Regions from separate parts of the Desertibacillus haloalkaliphilus genome, predicted to be linked through region 2. Evidence: riboswitches for the same ligand, from Rfam matches in the RefSeq annotation. Region 2 holds a riboswitch; the other holds the start of a gene.
The links. Region 2 has a riboswitch for cobalamin ahead of cobJ (precorrin-3B C(17)-methyltransferase). Riboswitches for the same ligand answer to the same signal wherever they lie in the genome.
Positions count from the first base shown of each region.

Region 1: linked by a shared signal. The riboswitch ahead of KH400_RS06775 ((2Fe-2S) ferredoxin domain-containing protein) and the one ahead of cobJ (precorrin-3B C(17)-methyltransferase) in region 2 are both predicted to bind cobalamin.

Region 1 covers NZ_JAHPIV010000005.1:32,273-39,753, forward strand. The annotation lists gene KH400_RS06745 (Rossmann-fold NAD(P)-binding domain-containing protein) at 58-444, shown strand; gene KH400_RS06750 (hypothetical protein) at 614-808, shown strand; gene KH400_RS06755 (winged helix-turn-helix transcriptional regulator) at 1,114-1,449, opposite strand; gene KH400_RS06760 (VOC family protein) at 1,843-2,694, shown strand; gene KH400_RS06765 (LLM class flavin-dependent oxidoreductase) at 2,712-3,797, shown strand; partial or broken gene KH400_RS26385 (NAD(P)-dependent oxidoreductase) at 3,905-4,034, shown strand; gene KH400_RS06770 (GTP cyclohydrolase II) at 4,352-5,107, shown strand; cobalamin riboswitch at 5,216-5,409, shown strand; gene KH400_RS06775 ((2Fe-2S) ferredoxin domain-containing protein) at 5,673-6,083, shown strand; gene KH400_RS06780 (hypothetical protein) at 7,340-7,481, shown strand, end outside.
Region 2 covers NZ_JAHPIV010000012.1:101,068-108,548, reverse strand. The annotation lists gene cbiE (precorrin-6y C5,15-methyltransferase (decarboxylating) subunit CbiE) at 1-998, opposite strand, end outside; gene KH400_RS14450 (cobalt-precorrin-5B (C(1))-methyltransferase) at 977-2,095, opposite strand; gene KH400_RS14445 (precorrin-8X methylmutase) at 2,098-2,748, opposite strand; gene cobK (precorrin-6A reductase) at 2,754-3,521, opposite strand; gene KH400_RS14435 (sirohydrochlorin chelatase) at 3,540-4,400, opposite strand; gene cobJ (precorrin-3B C(17)-methyltransferase) at 4,423-6,033, opposite strand; cobalamin riboswitch at 6,330-6,516, opposite strand; gene bioB (biotin synthase BioB) at 6,656-7,481, opposite strand, start outside.

The DNA of each region.
Region 1 (7,481 bases), on a different contig from region 2:
CCCACGGATTTAGATGGCAGTCTTTATCGAAGGCAATTAACAAGGTTAGAACATGATATGGATGATCTGATTCGTGGGAGATTTCGCTGGGGTCCAGCAGACCGCAGACGCACGCCGTGGTTTAGGAATGTACCAGACCGTACACTCCTATGGCAAACTGCAGGAATTGGAGGGGGAACACTGCATTATTATGCTAACTCTCCACGTGCGTTTCCTGAGGCAATAGATGGAGAATGGCCGATTAGCTACAGGGAACTCATGCCTTACTATGAGAAAGTGGAAGCTACGTTGCCTGTTGAGTTTGCACAAACGACAACGAAAGAGGCACTTTTTTATTTTGGTGCTAAGAAGGCTGGCTTTTCTCAGAATCGAACATTAGATGTCGTAAGCACTGGCTACCGACCGCAACCAAATGCAATCGTTCGTTCACTATTCACCAAGTGAAAAATCTAAAAAGAGAAGAGAGCAATTAACCAAAATAGCAACGAATATTTTACATCAAGCAGGTGCGAAAAAAGTCCATCGCAGTGACTTGCCACCGAACTATTATATTCACTTACAAAGTACAATGAGGATGGGGTTTGTCGTCGATCCATCATGAGATGCTTATCAGGTGGGGCGTCTCCATGTTGCCGATAATAGTGTTGATTATAATAGTTTAGGTGGACCTAATCCAACGGCTGCGACACAGGCACTCGCAACTAGAACGGCAGAAAAATCGCGAATAAATATTTTAGTTAATCCGCTTTTCTTGCAGTCGGATGAGAATATGACGCAATTTGAGGTTAGTGTTGATCGACATTTTTAGAAAAAGACTATAGGTTTAATGTTGAACCTTTAGAAGAAAGCATAAAAAAGGCGCTCCAGAATGAAGCGTCTTTTTGGGTGTGAGAAAATCAAACTCGGATATTAGTAAGGTGAGAGTGGTTTGCTAACATCTCATTCATTATAAAGGCTTCTTTTTTCATTTCTTCCGTTGTAATCCCCAATTCACTATAACGATGACTTGTCTGCAAAGAAGAGACATTAGCATAGCGACTCCAATAAAGAGTATTATGCTAATGTCTCATTTTAAATTTCAACAACTTCATAAAAATCTGTTGTATACCTCCGCTAATTTTTTTCAGTTGCGTCTGAATCCTCCATAATCCAAGCTTGAGACCAGTTCTCAATTGTTTTTAAAATGGGTTCCATGGCCTGCCCTTTTTCTGTCAAGGAATACTCAATGATGACTGGGGTTTCGGGTATAACCTCACGTTTCACTACCCCTTGGTGTTCTAAGTCCTTTAATCGTTCTGATAAGACCTTACCACTTATACCAATAGAAGATTGTATTTCATTAAACCTTTGTGATCCCAATAATAATTGATAGATCACTAATGCTGTCCACCTTTGACTTAATAACGAAATTGCCTTTTCAAATCTTGGGCAAATTGTACGTTGTTTCATTTTTAAAATTCACCTCTCTTGATTTCTATTGTACCACAAAAGCAGATATTAAATTACAATAGAATATTTAGTTACTTGACATAATTGGATAATTTAAATATACTTACTTACATAAAGTAACTAACTTAAAAAAGGGAATGGCAATAGATAAACAAGAACTTGGAAAGTTATATTAAGAGCAGTAGTATGACTTATATTTTTTATTCTGGGCATCAAGGTTCCAAGGTCGTCTCGCAAATACCGTTAGCGCTTTTGATCGTATTGGGATTCTTGGATTAATGGTATATAACTTGTTTTATGAGCAATATTATTTATTTCGTTTTAGCTGATTCATCACGGATTTCTTTGGATCAAAAGATTTTTAATAAAGAAAAATAATATTAGGGGGAAACTATGAGGTATCATACGAAACCTACAACGTTTGTTGGGCATGTCAAAATTAAAGTAGAAAATTTACAACGTTCAATAGAATTTTATCAAGATATTTTGGGATTCAGTGTTTTAGAAAAAACAATTTCAACAGCAAAACTAACGACTGATGGGAAAACTAGCTTTTTATCACTGGAACAACCTGAAAATGTTATTCCGAAACAAGGAAGAACCACTGGTTTGTATCATTTTGCGATTCTCTTACCAGATCAATCAGATTTAGCCAATATTGTCGTGCATTTGGTCGATAAAGGAATTCGCTTTGGGGCTTCAGATCATCTTGTCAGTGAAGCACTGTATCTAAATGATCCAGATGGAAACCAGATTGAAATTTATCGTGACCGCACTCCGTCTGAATGGAATTGGAATGGTGATGAGATAGCAATGACTGTTGATCCACTAGATTTTGAAAAATTGCTACAGCATGCTACACCAAATAGTCGTTGGGAAAAAATGCCGACTGAAACGGTCATGGGTCACATTCATTTGCACGTATCCGATCTAAAAAAGACAGAAGAATTTTATGTAAAAGGATTAGGAATGGATGTCGTCAATCGATTTGGCGGGCAGGCATTATTCCTTTCTTACGGAAAATATCACCACCACGTTGGGGTCAACACATGGAATGGTGTAGGTGCTAAAGCTCCGGCCCAAAATAGTGTAGGTCTCGAATCGTTTACGCTCATTTTTGATAATGAAGAAGCACGAAAGCAAGTAGTAACACAATTGAAACAAATTGGTGTGGATGTATTAGAAGAAAATAATCATTATATTACGCTTGATCCTTCTGGAAATCGAGTAGAGTTAGCGGTATAAGGTTGGGAGGCTTTGGGATGTCTACTGTAGAAAAAACAAGCATCGATATAGGGATTTACACACTTGCAGATATTGGTCCTGATCCATTAACTGGAAAAACGGTAACGGTTAAAGAACGATTAACAGAAATCATTCAAGCGGCAACACTTGCTGATGAAGCAGGGCTGGATATATTTGGGGTAGGGGAGCATCATCGTCTAGATTATGCCTCTTCTTCACCTGCAGTCATATTGGCTGCTATTGCACATGCAACAAAACGAATTAAATTAACAAGTACTACAAGTGTGTTAAGTACACTTGATCCGGTTCGTCTCTTTGAAGATTTTGCTACATTAGATTTACTTTCAAATGGTCGAGCTGAAATCATAGCTGGCAGGGGAGCATTTATAGAATCATTTCCGCTGTTTGGGTATAGCACAAACGATTATGATGAATTGTTTGAAGAGCATATGGATTTGCTTTTACAATTAACTCAAAATGAGACCGTTACGTGGTCAGGAAAGTTCCGTTCATCTTTAAACAATGCTGAAATTGCCCCGAGGCCAGTACAAGAACGCTTACCAGTTTGGATCGGGGTTGGCGGTTCGCCGGAAAGTGCTGTTCGTGCTGGAAAATTTGGCGTTGGAATGGCACTAGCGATATTAGGCGGAGATCCATTACGTTTTAAACCGCTCGTTGACTTTTACCGTGAAACCGGAATAAATGCCGGGCATTCCCCAGAAGACTTAAGGGTTGGCGTAACGGGGCATGCCTATATTGCTGAAACAACTCAGCAAGCGAAAAGTGAATTCTTCCCATATTACTCGAACTATTGGTCCTATGTGAATCGTCAACGAGGAATGGGAACGAGATTATCAAAGGACGACTTCGATCAAATGACAGGCCCAGATACCGCATTGTTTGTAGGAAGTACGCAGCAAATTGTGGAGAAAATCTTAAGACAACATGAGGCTTTTGGACATACACGTTTTCTAGCACAGCTGGATATAGGCGGCTTGCCTGTTAGTAAAGTAGCGAAAAGTATTGAATTACTAGCGACAGAAGTTGCACCAATAATAAAAAAAGCAACTAGTAAATCAATAAAAAATGAAACATTGGCATGATTTTAGGTAGGCAATGACAGGATTACTGGTGCATAAAAACCTTACGTCAAATGCAAGATAGGTACCTGGTATTCTGTTTTGTATTGCAGGGCGAATTACATTATGATTCAGTAATCGGTACACCTGATTTTCCAGAGATATTTATACCGACAAGCGAAAGGGCAAGGGCGAAACTTGCAGGAGTTACAAGAAACATCCACTACTATTACATGGACATTTATCATTCCCTCTGCGATAAGCTCCTATGTTGAATGAGAACTACTAAAGCCCCTTTACGTTGTTGTTGCAACGTTACTGGTACATCTAGAGACGACCACTTTTTCGTAGTCGTCTTTCTTATTTGTCCCGGTTTGTATACAAAAAAACATCCAATTGTATTTTCGCCCCACTTTTTTTCAAGTGAGGATATTACAGTTATAACGGGATAAATGATCAATTGCCCTAAACTAGGTTTGAGCAAAAGAGCATTACTAATTCAGAAACCCATAACCACTAATTTCCCTATATGGAAATATTACCTTAACGACAAAATAATAAAAAAGGATAGGATACTGATGACACAAACAAAATTCGAGTCAAGGATTCTTTCAATACTTGAAGATAAAATTCAACTAATTAAAACAAAGGAAGGTGCCATCTATTTAGTTGGACCTATAAAACTTCCGGTTAATTTGGATGGAGAGACAGTTCAATTCAATTGGTACTGTTGGTTAAATTGTGGTGAGGTAACAGAGGACTTTGACCGTATTATTGATAAATTATCTTCAGCTAATTTATCCGAATTACAGCAATCGAGTGTCTTAACCTATGGTGATTTTAGCTACAGTGATGATGCCATTATTAGAATGCATTCCATCTGTCATACAGGAGATATTTTCGGAAGTAAAAGGTGTGATTGTGGGTATCAATTAAAACAATCAATGAAAAATATTATTGAACATGGTACAGGTGCTTTATTTTATTTAGCTAATCATGAAGGACGAGGAATTGGTCTATTTAGCAAAGCAATGGCTTACATTCTCCAAGAGAATAACTACGATACAGTTGAGGCAAATGAAGCGCTTGGCTTTGTTGATGATTCTAGAAATTATAGTGATGCGATTCATGTTTTAAAAGCATTAAGAAGTAAGCCTGTTACTTTATTGACCAATAACCCGAAAAAATTAGAGGCTTTAAAGAATGCTGGTTTACCGGTATCAGGAAGAGAGTCGTTATGGGGAGATCGATCAGAGTTTAATGAAAAATATCTAGAAACAAAAGTAATTCGTTCGGGTCACATTGGAGAAGAGGAGACATGTTGTAATGACTAGTCATGAATTCTACTTGTGGAATAGGGGAAGTTTAAATAGATTGAATTTCCTTTGTTTATAAGTTATTGTAGTAATTGTCTAAATATTATTTCTTTGGTCATAATTTAATATTTAATAGGAAGTTTAGGTGTTATATAGACTTAATAGGGAATCTGGTGAAAGTCCAGAACTGTCCCCGCAACTGTAAGTGTGGATGAAATGAGAATGACCACTGTATAAGGAACTGAAGAGGTGCTTATACGGGAAGGCTCAGAGTAAAGGGAAGCACAAGTCAGGAGACCTGCCTCAATTTCCAAAAGTTTTTTATTTCTTCGGGGGGTGAGAAGTTTAAACGGCAGGACTGACTTTCATAAAGGTCTTAATGACAAATATGCCGTTTATGCTCTTTCTCTAGTGTGAGGAAGGGCTTTTTATTTTGTTCATAACCTGGGCTGCTCAACAGGCGGCTATGAAGGGACATTAGGTATTTAACAAATGATTTGCTACCACTACGAAAAAACTGATTAGAGAAAATTAGGGATTTGAAAAGATATGCGAAAAAAATATTTAGGAGTTGGGGAATAGAATGGCTACATGGGATTTAACAGAAACTAAACATCATATTTTACTATGTAACGGAAGCAGTTGTAACAAAGCTGGAGCAGAAGAGTTAACACAGGCAGTTAGAGCAGAGATTATGGCAAGAGGATTAGATCATGAGATTCATACAACTAGAACACGCTGTAATGGACGTTGCCAAGATAAATGTGTATTAGTTGTGTACCCATCAGGTAGATGGTATAAGGATCTGAAACCAGAAGATGCTTCTCATTTAATTTCATCTTTATCTAATGATAATGAGAAGTTATCAAATAAAGTTTCTTTCCAATATAATGGCATTGCATTTGAAAGAACGGAGGAAACGGTCATTGGGGAGAAAAAAATTCAGGAAAAGGTAGCTAGAGTAACAAAAGGATTGTCTATGGATAAGCAATAAAACGATCAGGATGAAGAAAAGATGATTCATAGGAAGATTTTAATATCATCAATAGACTACCAATTACTTACAATGCCTGATAGAAGCTCTCAAAGGGGGGAATTCATGGGTTAAATTAGCAATATCAATCTATAATGTAACCCGCTCCTCCGCCCACATCAGAAGTCGCAGTTAATTTAGGACCTCTCTTTTTTAAAACGGCCCAATTTCACAAATTGGGCCGTTTACTTAATGCAATTGGCTATCCTCATACATAAACAGTCATAAAGGGGGATAAATGCCCTTCCTATAGGTATACAACAATATATCGATTTGTACCTCTGAGCCCGCTTGACAAACTATCAGTTCCTTACCTATAGGTAACAATTCATTTACTCTTACGGATTCTCAAGAAAGTCAACCTGTTCTTTACTACATTTGTGAATGATTAAGGAGAGAGCAACGATGTTTATGCCGTATTTCCCTTATAGACAACAAGTTCCTTTATTTGTATCCTATCCTCAATTTCAGGTGGGAGTACAACCAGCGGGTCCTGACACATGTACTGTAATTTGTGAACAAGAGTTACGTCGATGTTTACGTCGAGGATACCGTTTTGATTATTGTTTGAGTGAAAAAGATCGATGTATGGAAAGATGTAATGAACTATATGGTGTTTCGACACCCTTTAGACAGCTATATCAACCTGTACCTCGTCCTCCTCACCCTATTCAGCCTATAGGGGGCTGGAGTTGGAATGGAGGGGAATTAATGGCTTGTGATTGTATGTACGCTGGTCAATGTTATAGTAATGGATCAAAAATTTGTATGGATGGCAGGGTGCACGAGTGTAAAAGTGGTACGTGGGAATCGACAGGGCATAGCTGTTAATATGCAATATCTCCATGGTAAGTGCTTGTAGGAAAGCATGAAGGAGTATACAACAAAGATCGAAAGAACGTTATTGGTCGGAATTTTGCTGGCTATTTGCTGTATAAACTCGACTTTTTTCAACAGTTAGGCTTTTCAGAAGTTAAAACCTTAATGAATCAATAATGTATCAACGATAAATTTGTCTATTGATCACCCCCTTGAGTTAAAGGGGGTTGTTTTTGGTTAAAGTGGCCAATGCCTAAGACTAGAACAAAGACCTTACTTTTAAAATAACAAACCGCAAAATTACTTCTCTCTCTTAACTCACTTGAATGGTCAACTGTACATAGGATAATTTATGTTTTTTGTTAAGTTAACTTATTTAAGTAACAGGAGGTAGAATAATGGATTATGAGAATTTACAAAGATTGATCGCTCAGGCCAAACAAGATGAACGTTTCTTTCAAAGACTATCTCATGACATAATTCATACGATACAAACTCTTGATTATCTCAATGATGAGACGAAACGGCAGCTCATTAACA
Region 2 (7,481 bases):
CAAACGTGAAGCAACTCACGCATTTCTCCTCCTGTACCACCGAGAAATATTGCATCAGGATTGGGAAACTGATCTAATCCTTGTGGGGCTTTCCCTTGTACGACCGTTACATCCGTACGAAACTTCTTCGTGTTTTCTTTGAAATTTTTTAAGTCTGGTTCATTCTTCTCAATTGCGTAAACCTCACCGAATCGTGCAATTTTTGCAGCTTCAATCGCGATTGAGCCCGTGCATGTGCCAATATCCCAAACGATACTATCCTGTTTTAATTGCAACTCGGATAGACTTAACACACGCACTTCTTTTTTTGTAATTAACCCTTTATCAGGCTTACGTTGCGAGAATTCACCATCAGCAATGCCAAGTGGCCATTTTGGACTTTCACCCACCTGCTTTAAAATGACAACGTTGAGCGGGTGCGCCTTGTAATCAGCCATTTCTTCAAGAGTCATCTTTGTCGTTTTTTCGTTTTCTCCTCCGAGCGCTTCAGCAACAAACGCTTCATATTCACCGAATCCAAACGAGAGCAAATAGTTGGCTATAGCGGCCGGTGTATTCTCTTCATCTGTTAGTAAACAAACTTTCTGGCAACCATCAACCTTTTGTGCCAATCCTTTCATTTTTCGGCCATGGACACTAATAAACGTGCAGTCTTGCCAACTTTCTTGAAGCTTTGCAAACGCTTCTTGAATCGAGCTGATATGTGGGTAGATTTCTACGGACTCAAGCTTTTTTGCTAAGTAACTACCAATCCCATAAAACAACGGATCACCTGATGCAAGGACAACTGTTTGCTTCTCTTCTGATGCGAGCTCGTCGATCACTTTTTTTAATCCACCTTGTAAGACAACTTTCTCTCCTTTGTAGTCAGGAAAGAAATTCAAATGACGTTCACCACCGACAAGACGCTCACTTTCATAGATCCACTCATGATAGATTGGTAGTAGGCTACTTTGCCCTCGATCTCCAATGCCAATCACTTTGATAGGCTCTCGCATGTCACGGTCTCCCTTCCTAATACCTCTTGTTTCATCGTCATTAAAATCGTTTCAATTTCAAGTCCGCCTCCAACTTCTGCTAACCCTGAACGTGATGCAGCGATGCATAACTTCGCAAAAAAATCATCATAACCGTTTTCCTGCATCATCGTCCCAACTTGTGAAGCAGTGTTTGCAGAACGGATTTCCTCAAGCAAACCTTCTTCAGCACCGACTTCCTTAGCAAGATCAGCTAAAAAATTAAAATCTACCGGCGCACTTTTTGAATGAACCATCATGATCCCTTGAGCGACTTTTGAGAATTTCCCCATCATCCCAACGAGAGTCACTTTCGTTATTTTTTGTGCTTTGCATTGTTTTAGCGCAAAACCAACAAAATCACCCATTTCAATAAATGCTTCCTCTTGGTGCCCCTCATATAGCGCCATCGCGTACTTCTCACTACGACCTCCTGTTGTTAAAAACAGATGGTCACAGCCACTTTCTTTTGCGACCTTTATCGCTTGAACAACGCTCGCCTTATAGGCAGCGGTTGAAAACGGTACGACAATCCCGCGTGTTCCAAGGATTGAAATCCCACCGATAATCCCGAGACGGGCATTTAATGTCTTTTCAGCAATTTCTTCCCCATCAGGAACGGATATCGTAATTTGGATCCCTTTTTGGGTTTCCGACTCGGCTAAAACCGACTCGGCGGCCTCACGAATCATTTTGCGCGGAACCGGGTTAATCGCCGCTTCGCCAACTGGAACGGGTAAACCTGGTTTTGTTACTCGACCAACCCCAACGCCTCCATCAATCGTTATTCCTGGCTCACCTCTCCAAGTAACACTTGCCACAATTTTTGCTTGATGAGTTGCATCTGGGTCGTCTCCCGCATCTTTGATCACCGACGCTTCAGCTCTCTCTGTAGAAAAGGTTACCTTTTCCATCTGAAAAGGAATCACTTCACCAATTGGAAGTGGAATTTTCACTTCCTTTACCTCCTGTTGCAACATTAACGAGAGCAAAGCCGCTTTTGTCGCAGCGGTCGCATTGGCTCCAGTGGTATAGCCGCGTTTCATGTCTTTCGGGTCTTTTTGTTGCTTCTTTTTCATTGTTATCCCTGCTTTTCTGCAATCAGTGAAAGAGCGTTAACAGCAGCAACCGTAACTGGACTTCCCCCTTTTCGACCTACATTCGTAATGAATGGAATATCCAGTTTCGCTAATTCTTCCTTCGATTCCGCTGCGGAAACAAACCCGACAGGCATCCCAACAACAAGTCCTGGGCGCGCTTCACCACTTTTTACTAAGCGAATCAATTCCAACAGTGCCGTTGGTGCGTTACCTATTGCAAAAATCCCACCATCTGCTTCTTTGATTGCTTTTCGAGTCGCTATAATTGCTCTCGTTGTATTTAATCGTTTTGCTTCCTCGATGACATCTGGATCTGAGATGTAGACGTGGACACTTCCACCAAATTTCTCAAGTCGCGGTTTACTAATACCTACTTGAACCATTTGCACGTCTGCTACTACCTTCTTCCCAGATCGAATCGCTTGAACGCCGGCACGGACTGCATCCGGGTGAAATGCGACACTTCTGCCTAGATCGAAATCGGCTGATGCATGAATGATCCGTTGGACAACTGGATATTGCTCTTGCGTAAATGAATGCTTTCCGATCTCTTCAGTAATCATCTCAAAACTTTTTCCTTCAATCTCTTGAGGCTGTACTGTTAACGGTTTAAATTCAGTTGAAAAATCCATTTCAATCACACCTTTTTTATTTTTTTAATCTGTTCTACTACTTGGGGAATGTCTGAATACACATTTCCATAACCGATCCTAGGGCGTTGGATCATCACAATCGGGATTCCTAATTCACGTGCCGCTTCAACTTTTTCATCCACCGACCCGACTTTCCCACTTTCTTTTGTGATCATTAACGTAACTCCATATTGCCTGTAGAGAGCTTTATTTAATTCTTTGGAAAATGGTCCTTGAATCGCAATGATGTTTTTTTGTTCAATCCCTAATTGTTCACATAGTTCGAGATTATCTTTGCGAGGTAACATCCGCGCAAGAAACCTCACACCTTCTAAGCCAACCAATTTTTGCGCAAATGTTGGAAGCGTCTTACTTCCAGTTGTTAACATCACTACCCCTTGATGGTTGCTGGCAACATCAGCCGCCTCCTCATATGACGCTACCTTAGTGACAATCGCATCATAGCTCGTTATTTCTTTTCGTTCATAACGAATGTAAGGAGTATCGGAGCGTTCTGCAGCTTCAATCGCATTTCGAGAAGCCTCCTCAGCAAAAGGATGGCTCGCATCAACAATAAGAGTAATCTGATGTTCCTTAATGAAATCAACCATGTCAATAGCTGCCAGCCGTCCAACCCGAACCGGTAACCTAGCCTCTGTTAATGATTTCGCTGCATTTTCTGTCACGACTGATGTGATCAGCTGGTACCCTTGTTTGTCGATCTCAATCGCTAATTCTCTAGCATCACTTGTCCCTGCTATGACTAAAATCATTTGTTGCTCCTTCCTTTGTCACTTGAGTACATGGTGGTGATCGTGGTCGTGGTCGTGATGATGATGGTGAACATCCATATGTGCTAATGCATGTAAACGATACTCGCACATGTCACAATTTAATTTTGCGCTTCCACCTAGTGCTTCTACTGCTCGGTCAATAAAAATCGTTTTAAGTGCGGGATGAAAGCCGAGGTAATCTGTCATCTTGAACACAACATCATCATATTCCGATGTAAAGTTTGCAAGCTTGTCTTCCATACGATCCATCAAAATTCCCGTAAAGAAGAAGTAAGGGACGATGTAAATCGTTTTAGCGCCAAGCTTCAGACAACGTTGCACCCCTTCTTCAACCGTCGGTGTCGTTACACCAATAAAAGAGAGCTCAACATTTGTCATTTGTAATCGCTCAGATAATAACCTTGAGATTTTATACAACTGACTGTTGGCATCCGCATCACTACTTCCTCGTCCAACGAGCAAGATCGATACTTCCTCGTTGCTACTTTCACTCGAAAATCCACAGTCGGACAACCGTGACTCTAAAATATCAAACAGCTTGTCATGGACATCAATTGGCCGACCATAACTAAATTCTACTGCAGGGTATTTTTCTTTTGCATGATCAATTGCATCTGGAATATGTATTTTTGAATGTCCGGCAGCAAAGAACATCATTGGGATTAGAGCAACCTTTGTCGCTCCTCGCTCAATACAACGCTCAATGCCAGTTGCAATAGATGGCTGAGCAAATTCTAAATAGCATGTTTCTACAATCGGGACATCGAGCTCCGGTTTCATTGATTCAACAAATTGAGCAATTTCACTATTTCCTTCGTTCTTCTTACTTCCATGACCGATAAATAAGACAGCGTTCATGCGTAACACATCCCTTTTCTATTTAATCTCCACAAACTTCATCAACAACGACTTGATCCGGTACATCACGGAACTTGAAGCCATTAATCTCTTGAACCCGTTTAAAAAATTTATGAAAACGCTCATTTGGTAAACCGCGCTCACGAAATTGTTCAACAACAGCCACAACGGTTTCAACAATTTGATCTGGTTCTACACCTTCGGCCACGAGCTGTGCGACATGCGCGTTTCTACCTGTACGTTTTGCTCCTAAAAAAAGGTCAAATTTTTGTCTTCGATAAATGATGCCAATGTCATCTGCCGTTGCACCGTAACAGGCCATTCCACATCCATTAATGCCAATGGTCATTGCCTTTGGTACAGACAACCCACCTAGCTTTTCCTGTAATTCCGTTGCATGAGGGATCGCATCACGCTTTTCACCATCACAAAAGTCACATGCTTTCACTTTAACAACATTGCCTATCGGTAATAACAACAGGCCCTCAGTTTTTAACCTTGACGTGATCTCATCTGGCTGATCCGTATGTACCGATATTCGCATTTCATGGTCTGGTGTATACTCAATTGTCCCTGATTCACCAACTATTTCTGCAATCGAAAGCATTTGCTGAGCGCTGATCTTTTTATTTGCAATACCTGGAGACACAGCAAATTCAAAAATCGATTGTTGCCTAAACTCATTTGAAAATTCCGATGACTGTTTATGTTCAGACTCCTTGCAACCTACTTTTGTCATAGCTTCCTCAGCTAAGTCAACGGCTGAAGCTACCTCTGCTTTTGTTTGAGATCCACCTTGGTGCATAGCCCAAGGCTCAGCTTGTTCTTGTAATCGTTGGTGCGGTTTTAATTGCTGTTCCTCGCTATCTAACGTGTATTTGCGTTGATAGCCACGCGGTGTAATCATCTTACCGTCGTACATAAACGTCGAGTTATTACCTATCACAACTGTCGTTAGCATCCCGATATCATGATCAAGCATATGTGCAAGATCAGTGATAACCACGTGTTGACGCTCGCGGTATGCACTTTTCACTAACCCGACCGGTGTATCTGGTGACCGATAGCTTAAGAGGATCTGTTGTGTTTCAACAATTTGACGAGTTCTTCGCCCACTTCTTGGATTGTATAAAGAAATGACAAAGTCCGCTTGAGCTGCAGCTTCTACACGCTTTTTAATTAATTCCCAAGGCGTTAGATGATCACTCAAACTGATCGTACAGGCATCGTGCATCACAGGTGCACCTAATAGCGACGCACAAGAATTAATCGCTGAAATTCCTGGAATAATCTCAACCCTTACGCCTGTTTCTTCCTTCCACCCTTGCTCAATGAGCACTTCATAAATCAAACCAGCCATCCCATAAACACCAGCATCGCCACTCGAGATGACCGCGACACTCCTACCTTGTTCTGCTTGCCTGACCGCCTCCTGAGCACGACTGACTTCTTCTGTCATCCCGGTACGAACAATTTCTTGATCTGTCAATAGTGGACGGATGATATCAATATATGTGTTATAACCGATAACTGCATCACTTTCCAAAATCGCCTCTTTTGCCCGAAACGTCATATGTTCCTCATTCCCAGGCCCAAATCCAATGACTAGTAATTTCCCTAGGTTCATTTCCATACAACTTCCTCCCATCTATAGACTCCAATGACTTGTTGTGACCAAACAGCATGATCACTAAACTTATTAAACATCCCTTTTTACTCAAGTTTATGAATCTCTCGTCTATTCTTCACACTCTACCTCAATGTGAGAGTATACGTACCCTTGTTAACATACTCTCTGCTACATCTAAAACGAAAAAAGCATCTCTAACCATTATTGGAAGGTTAGAGATGCTTGAATGATTGTTTACTAGTTTTTAGTATTCAACTTAGACTCTGCTCTCTAACACTTCCCTATTCCCCGTAGGTCAAACAGTGTTGTTAGAAAAGGCAGGTCTCCTGGCTTATGGTTCTCGCTCTTCTACACCTTCCCATTCGATATGAACAGTGGTTTCGCAGAGAGCAACCAATTACAGTGGCGGGTCCGCGTCGGTTTCTCACCGACTTCCCTATTAGAAGGTTACGAATCGTAACCCTCACCTTTTCCCTTAAATGAAATTGTTAACTATAACAGTATAGCAGGCGAAAAACTTTGTCAATTATTTTCATGAAATTTTCCTAAAAACTACTACTCTTGTCGAAAAATACTATTATTTTTGAATAGGGAGAGAACACTCGTGATTTCAGTCATGTGAGGTTCAAAGCGCACATTCTTCAATCTCAAAACCAAGATCCTCAATGATGTGATGATCATCCTCTACTAACTGACCCTCAGTCGTTAAATAATCACCTACAAAAATTGAATTAGCAGCATAGAGAGCTAAGGGCTGTAAGGTACGTAAATTCACTTCACGACCACCAGATACACGAATTTCTTTGGTTGGATTTATAAAGCGCATTAAAGCTAATACTTTCAACGATTTCATTGGATGTGTGCGACCGTAATTTTCAAGGGGCGTGCCTTGAATCGCATGAAGGAAGTTAACTGGAATGGAATCAGCATCAAGCTTTCGTAAGGCAAGCGCTGTTTCAACAATTTGTTCGTCCGTTTCTCCCATGCCAATAATACACCCAGAACAGGGTGACATTCCTGCATGCTTCACAGATTCGACAGTGTTTACACGATCTTCGTACGTATGAGTTGAGGTGATGTTTTCATGATTATCTTCATGGGTATTAAGGTTATGGTTATAACGATGAACCCCCGCTTCCTTTAACTTTTCTGCTTTTTCATCACTCAATAGACCTAAACAAGCGCAAATTTTTAATGGCATCGTTTCTCTAATTTCCTCGACAGCTTCTACAACTTGATTTAACTCTTGATCCGTCGGTCCACGTCCACTTGCCACAATGCAATACGTTCCTGCTTTTCGATTCATCGCTTCCTTCGCACCGGCTACGAGCGTTTCTTTATCAAGAAAGGAATACTTATCCACCGGTGCATCCGAAACAATGGATTGCGAGCAATATCCGCAATCTTCCGGACATAAACCACTTTTAGCATTAATAATCATATTTAGCTTT